DNA from 2 places in the Stomatobaculum sp. genome. Region 1 is predicted to be linked to the other one. Evidence: predicted binding sites of a transcription regulator. Region 1 holds the regulator's gene; the other holds the start of a gene.
The links. Region 1 encodes HrcA, which represses chaperone genes, less so after heat shock. Its sites were predicted from a motif close to TGTTAGCACTCNNNNNNNNNGAGTGCTAACA; they were not measured.
Positions count from the first base shown of each region.

Region 2: ACO4XG_RS04845 (co-chaperone GroES) is a predicted target of HrcA. The motif match lies at 1,830-1,860, and genes of this name have one in related genera.

Region 1 covers NZ_DBHIHF010000008.1:34,051-37,462, forward strand. The annotation lists gene ACO4XG_RS04010 (3D domain-containing protein) at 1-362, opposite strand, end outside; gene ACO4XG_RS04015 (3D domain-containing protein) at 458-925, opposite strand; gene hrcA (heat-inducible transcriptional repressor HrcA) at 1,253-2,293, shown strand; gene grpE (nucleotide exchange factor GrpE) at 2,286-2,909, shown strand; gene dnaK (molecular chaperone DnaK) at 2,968-3,412, shown strand, end outside.
Region 2 covers NZ_DBHIHF010000010.1:18,607-22,018, reverse strand. The annotation lists gene ACO4XG_RS04855 (cation diffusion facilitator family transporter) at 43-1,185, shown strand; gene ACO4XG_RS04850 (hypothetical protein) at 1,267-1,770, shown strand; gene ACO4XG_RS04845 (co-chaperone GroES) at 1,937-2,224, shown strand; gene groL (chaperonin GroEL) at 2,252-3,412, shown strand, end outside.

The DNA.
Region 1 (3,412 bases):
TCGGCCTTGGCCTGTTCTTCCTGCTTCAGGCTGAGCCAGGCGCGGTCTTTATTGGTCCGGGTCTCAATCAGCGCGTTTTGCGCCGCGACGCGAGCATCGTTGAGCGCAGGTACATCAATCTGGTCGCTCAGATTTTCTTCGGCGTGCTGCACATCTCCCATCACCGTGCTGTCCGTGAAGACAGCGCTCGCGGAGGGAGTGTCTGTCGGCGAGACAAAGGCAGTGCTGCCTGTCTCGGCCGCAGCGGCTTCCGGGGCCGGCTCTGCTTTCGGCTCGCCCAGCGCGCTGAGCGGCACGAGAAACAGAAGCAGGGTCAGAAGAAAGATGCACGCCCGCTGAATGGCATTCATATGTTTGTGCATGGTTCTGTATCCTCTTAAGAATTCTGTAAGAACTACAACTTTATTCTAAACAGAGGAGGGGGGGACTGTCAATTAAAATTAAAACAGCGGGGGACTCACTCGAGAATCAGGTACACCTCGCGGTACTGGACACCGTGTGCCCAGGCCTCGGCGGTCGTCGCGTAGTAGACGTCGACAGTCTGGCCGCGGACACCGTTGTCTTCGACCGTGTAGATGGTGTCGCTGCCCGCAAAGCGGATCTTACTGCCGCGCGGCAGCACGCCCCAGTCGGATGCGACCGTGTGCGCGGCCTTCGGCACCGAGCCGTCGGCGCAGAGGGAGCCGTTCGGATTGGAATAGCCCGTGGTCTTAAAGGTGCCAAGCGAGCGCTCGTTCCGGACGGGCGGGAGCGGGACGGCGGTCTCCGGCGCCTCGCTCGGCGCCTCGATGACAGCGGTCACTTCTTCGGTCCGGCTGTTGGAGGTTGCGTTGTTTTGCACGACTGCGGCCGCGGCAGGCTTGGCTGCGGCGAGTGCGAGCAGGATACTGAGCCCGAGGGCGGAAAACTTTGTCAAAAGTCGCATGCAAGGTCTCCTTTCACGTCAAAATGTTACAGAGATGTTACTTTTCTGCCTGCAATTTAGAATATAGCATGGGAGACGGGAAACGCGCAAGAAAATCGTGTGCGGGAAACGCATAGGACAAAGGGGGGGGGGGCAGAGAGCCTTGCGGCGCCGGAAGCGCGCGGCGCGGCCGGTGCGGCAGAGGAAAGCGAGCGGAAAGAGCGGCAGAGAATTTCTCTAAAAAAATTTTGAATCCCGCTTGACAGGGACTTGCAAAACAGCTATAGTAACGACAGCAGGTGTTAGCACTCTAATCAAATGAGTGCTAACAACGGGAAGGAGGAAATCATGGAGCTGGATGACAGAAAAGTCATGATACTGAATGCAGTGATCAAAAACTACATGGAGACCGGCGAGCCGGTCGGCTCCCGTACGATTTCAAAACTTCCCGGCTGCGCGCTGAGCAGTGCGACCATACGCAATGAGATGTACGATCTGGAGGAGATGGGTTATCTTCTGCAGCCGCACACTTCGGCGGGGCGTATTCCCTCCGATCAGGGGTATCGCTTCTATGTCAATGAGATTCTGCGGGAAACCGAGAATGAGGTCGAAGCCATGAAGCGCCGGTTTGTTGCGCGGGTAGATCGCCTCGAGCTGGTGCTCCGCAGAATGGCACGCATTGCCGCGGACCATACCAATTACGCAGCGGTCATCAGCGGTCCCGACACGAGCCGGGCGCGCATCAAGCTGTTGCAACTCTCCAGAATGGATGAGAACCGCCTTTTGGTTGTTCTGGTACTCGAGGGCAATCTGATCAGCAACCGCATTTTGACCTTGCGGCAGCCGATCGGTGATGCGGAGCTCCTGCAACTCAATATTCTGCTGAATACGCGCTTAAACGGCGTCAGCATTCAGGAGGCGGAGGAAGGCGTTATGCAGAAGCTGCTCGCGGAGGCAGGGGACAACAAAGAGTTCGTCGCCTATCTTCTCGATGAACTCCGGCGCATGCTCTCGGAGGAAGAAGAGTTGCAGATTTATACCAGCGGCGCGACCAATGTGTTCCGGTATCCGGAGCTCACCGACGGCGGCGGCGCAAAACGCATCATCCGGACCTTTGAGGAGAAGAACCGCTTGAAGCGCATTGTGGCGGATGCGGCGGCGCAGACGGGAGAGGAGAAAGATAACATTCAGGTGTTTATCGGAGAGGAATCTCCGGTGCCTGAGATGAATGATTGCAGCATAGTCACAGCCCGTTATGATCTGGGCGGCGGCCTTTGCGGTACCATCGGTATCGTGGGACCCAAGCGCATGGATTATGAGAAGGTGCTGAGGATGTTGCACAGTCTGATGCGTGAAATGGATGAGAATTTCGGAGGAGACGATGGCTAAGGATAAGCACAGACACGAGCGGGAGAGAGAGGAGCGGCAGAGCGCCGAGGAGCGCGCTGCGATGGGAGCTGCCGCTGCTGCGGCGGAATTCGAAGCGGAAGACAAGGCAAAAGAAACGGCAGAGACCGCTGCGACCGCTTCCGGCCAAGAGGCTGCCGAAGACGGGCAGCGCAGCGCAGCACAGGCAGAAATCGAAGCTCTGAACGACCGTCTGAAGCGGACGCTCGCGGAGTTTGAAAATTTCCGCAAGCGGAGCGAGCGCGAAAAGGCACAGATGTTTGATCTCGGTGCCAAGTCGGTGCTCGAGAAGTTTTTGCCGGTCATCGACAATTTTGAGCGCAGCGTCGCGCAGGTTCCGGAGAGTGAGGACAGCAGCATCAAGGCCTATGCCGAGGGCATGGACATGATATACCGCCAGCTCTTGAAGAATCTGAAGGAGGCGGGCGTCGAGGCGATTGACGCGAAGGGTAAGCCCTTTGACCCGGCGTATCACAATGCGGTGATGCACGAGGACAATGAGGCGCTCGGCGAGAATGTCGTCTCGGAGGAGTTACAGAAAGGGTATCTCTACAAGGACAGCGTACTTCGCCACAGCATGGTGAAGGTCGCAAACTAAATCGGAATACAACAGGAAACTGATTTTTATATACGAGCTGATTTTAGGAGGAGAAACAATGAGTAAGATTATCGGTATTGACCTTGGTACAACCAACAGCTGTGTGGCAGTCATGGAGGGCGGTAAGCCGGTCGTGATCCCGAACAGCGAGGGAGCCAGAACCACACCGTCCGTGGTCGCATTCACAAAGACCGGCGAGCGTCTGGTCGGCGAGCCGGCAAAGCGCCAGGCAGTCACGAACGCGGACCGCACGATTGCTTCGATTAAGCGCCACATGGGCACGGACTACAAGGTGACCATCGACGGCAAGAGCTACACGCCGCAGGAGATTTCGGCGATGATTCTGCAGAAGCTGAAGGCGGATGCGGAGAGCTACCTCGGTGAGAAGGTCAGCGAGGCGGTCATCACGGTTCCGGCGTACTTTAACGACGCGCAGCGTCAGGCAACCAAGGACGCAGGCAAGATTGCGGGCCTTGAAGTCAAGCGTATCATCAACGAGCCGA
Region 2 (3,412 bases), on a different contig from region 1:
AAAGGCACATTGTAACAAGCCGGAAACGCAAGGAGAAAAGAAGTGAACGAAGTCAAACAAGAAAGTGTAAAGCAGTCGCTGGAGGAGAGAAATCGGGGCATCGTTAGAACTTCCGCCATCGGTATCGCCGCCAACATTTTTCTCGCGGCCCTAAAGGCGGTCATCGGAATCGCGTCAAATTCAATCGCCGTAACCCTGGATGCGATCAATAATCTGACCGACGCCCTCTCTTCGGTGATTACGATTATCGGAACCAAGCTCGCGGGAAAACAGCCGGACAAAGAACATCCGATGGGCCACGGACGCATTGAGTACTTAAGTGCTCTTCTGGTCTCTGCACTGGTGCTCTATGCGGGTCTCAGCTCGCTGGTGGAATCCGTCAAGAAGATTCTGCACCCAGAAAAGGCAAGTTATTCTCTGCTGAGTCTCGGCATCATTGCGTCAGCGGTTCTTGTAAAGCTGATGATGGGCAGCTATGTGAAGCGACAGGGAGAAAAACTGAATTCCGCGGCTCTGATTGCCTCCGGTTCCGATGCATCCTTTGACGCTTTGCTCTCCGGCTCGGTGCTTGTTTCGGCCTTGATTTTTCTGTTCACCGGGATTTCCCTCGAGGCCTATGTCGGCGCGCTGCTCTCGGTCGTCATTGTGAAGTCCGGCTATGAGATGATGCAATCCACGCTCGATGAAATACTCGGCAAGCGAGCGGATGCGGCGCTCACACAGAAGATTCGCGCGCTGCTCACGGAGGACAAAGAGGTCATCGGTGCCTACGATCTATTTCTCAATGATTACGGTCCCGATCGCTTTTACGGAACAGTGCATCTGGAACTCCCGGATACGATGACGGTAGAGGAGGTGGATGTACTCTCAAGAAAGCTACAGAAAAAGGTGTTCCGAGCGACGGGCGTTATCATGGTTTCCATCGGTGTTTACGCTTACAATACCAAGGGCGATGCGGCGGCGGAAATGCGCAATGAAGTGCAGAAACTTGCGCTCTCGCACGAGTGGATTTTACAGCTGCACGGGTTTTATGCCGAATTGGATAAAAAATACCTGCGTTTTGATATTGTCGTGGATTTCTCGAAGAGCCCGAAAGAGGCAGCGGAGGCGTTGAAGCAAGAGATAGAGGCGCGTTATCCGGGGTATATCGTGGATATTACCGCCGATGCGGATATTTCCGACTGATAGAATACTTGCATTTTTTCTACACTTCGGGTAAAATGTAATAAATTTGTAAAGATTATAAGCGGAGTCGAGAGGAAGAGCATGAAGAGAAATATGGGTGCGGGAAAAAAAGTTATCACGGCAGTTGTCATCAGCGCTGCGATTTTTGCCGGCAGCTTTGCGGCGCTCGGCGCCAAGAAGAGCGCCTATACCTTCCAGAGCGGCGGCGCAAAGATTACCTGCGGCCAGAGCGCCAAGGGTATTCTCAACGCACTCGGCAAGGCGGATAAGATGATTGTCCAGGAAGCGGTGCAGGGCAACGGCAAGGAGAGAATTTACAGCTTCAAGGGCTTTGAACTCTGTACTTTGAGCGAGAACAACGGCGCACAGAAGGTACAGTCGGTCTGCATTCTCGATAAGAATGTCAGCACCCCGGAGGGCATACGCCTCGGTTCTACGCGCGAGGCGGTTGAGAAGGCCTACGGCACGGGCTGCAAAGAGGACGAGGGCGTGCTCTATTACACGCTCGGCGACACCGAACTCAAGATTTATCTGACCAATGATGTGGTCGACGGCATCGAATATCTGATTGCAGACAAATCATAAGGCGGAAGCGGCGCTCGAAAGGGTGCCGCTTTTTCTGTCCTGCAACAAAATCCAAAAAAAGTTAGCACTCAAACCTTGACACTGCTAACAACAAATGTTATAACTGCTCTTGTTGAGAAGATAAAAACAAAATGCAGTTCATGTTTGGTGAAGGAGGCATTGTATTATGAAGCTGGTACCGTTATTTGACCGTGTCGTGCTGAAGAAGATGGTTGAGGAAGAGACCACCGCATCCGGAATTGTGTTGCCGGGTCAGGGCGACAAGGAGAAGCCGGGTCAGGGCGAGATCATTGCGGTGGGTCCGGGCGGACTTGTGGACGGCAAGGAAGTCAAGATGCAGGTCAAGGCAGGCGACAAGGTTCTGTACTCGAGATATGCGGGTTCCGATGTGGAGCTCGACGGCGTGAAGTATGTCGTGATTAAGCAGAGCGATATCCTTGCGGTGATGGAATAAGAGAGCGGACAGGAGGAGAGTGGAATTATGGCAAAGGAAGTAAAGTTTGGCGTCGAGGCAAGAGAGGCGCTGATTCAGGGTGTCAATGAGCTTGCGAATGCGGTGCGCGTCACCATCGGCCCGAAGGGCAGAAATGTTGTGCTGGACAAGGCTTACGGTGCGCCGCTCATCACGAACGACGGTGTGACAATTGCAAAGGAAATTGAGCTGGAGGATGCGTTCGCAAACATGGGCGCACAGCTCGTCAAGGAAGTTGCGACGAAGACCAACGATGTCGCAGGTGACGGCACGACGACCGCAACCGTTCTCGCGCAGGCGATGATCAACGAGGGCGTGAAGAACATTGCGGCAGGTTCCAACCCGATTGTGCTCCGGAAGGGCATGAAGAAGGCTTGCGACAAGGCTGTCGAGACCATCAAGGAGATGTCTCAGCCGATTTCCGGTAAGAAGCAGATTGCGAGAGTCGCTGCGATTTCCGCTTCGAACGACGAAGTCGGTGAGATGGTCGCGGACGCAATGGAGAAGGTCACGAACAACGGTGTCATCACGATTGAAGAGTCCAAGACCATGAAGACCGAGCTCGATCTGGTCGAGGGCATGCAGTTTGACCGCGGCTATATCTCCGCTTACATGGCAAACGATGTCGAGAAGATGGAGGCGACCCTCGAGGATCCGTACATCCTGATTACCGACAAGAAGATTTCCAACATTCAGGAAGTGCTTCCGCTGCTCGAGGAAGTTGTAAAGAGCGGTGCAAAGCTCCTGATTATCGCAGAGGATGTCGAGGGTGAGGCACTCACGACCCTCATTGTGAACAAGCTTCGCGGCACGTTCAACGTGGTTGCGGTCAAGGCACCGGGCTACGGCGACAGAAGAAAAGAAATGCTGCAGGATATCGCGGTTCTGACCGGCGGTACCGTGATCAGCGAGCAGCTCGGCCTGGAACTGAAGGATGCGAGAATGGCGCAGCTCGGCCGTGCAAAGTCGGTCAAGGTCACGAAGGAGAACACCGTGATTGTGGACGGCCTCGGCAAGAAGGCGGATATTGACGCGAGAACCGCGCAGATTAAGGCGCAGCTCGCAGAGACCACGTCCGAGTTCGACAAGGAGAAGCTCCAGGAGCGCCTGGCAAAGCTCTCCGGCGGTGTCGCGGTGATTCGCGTCGGCGCGGCAACTGAGACCGAGATG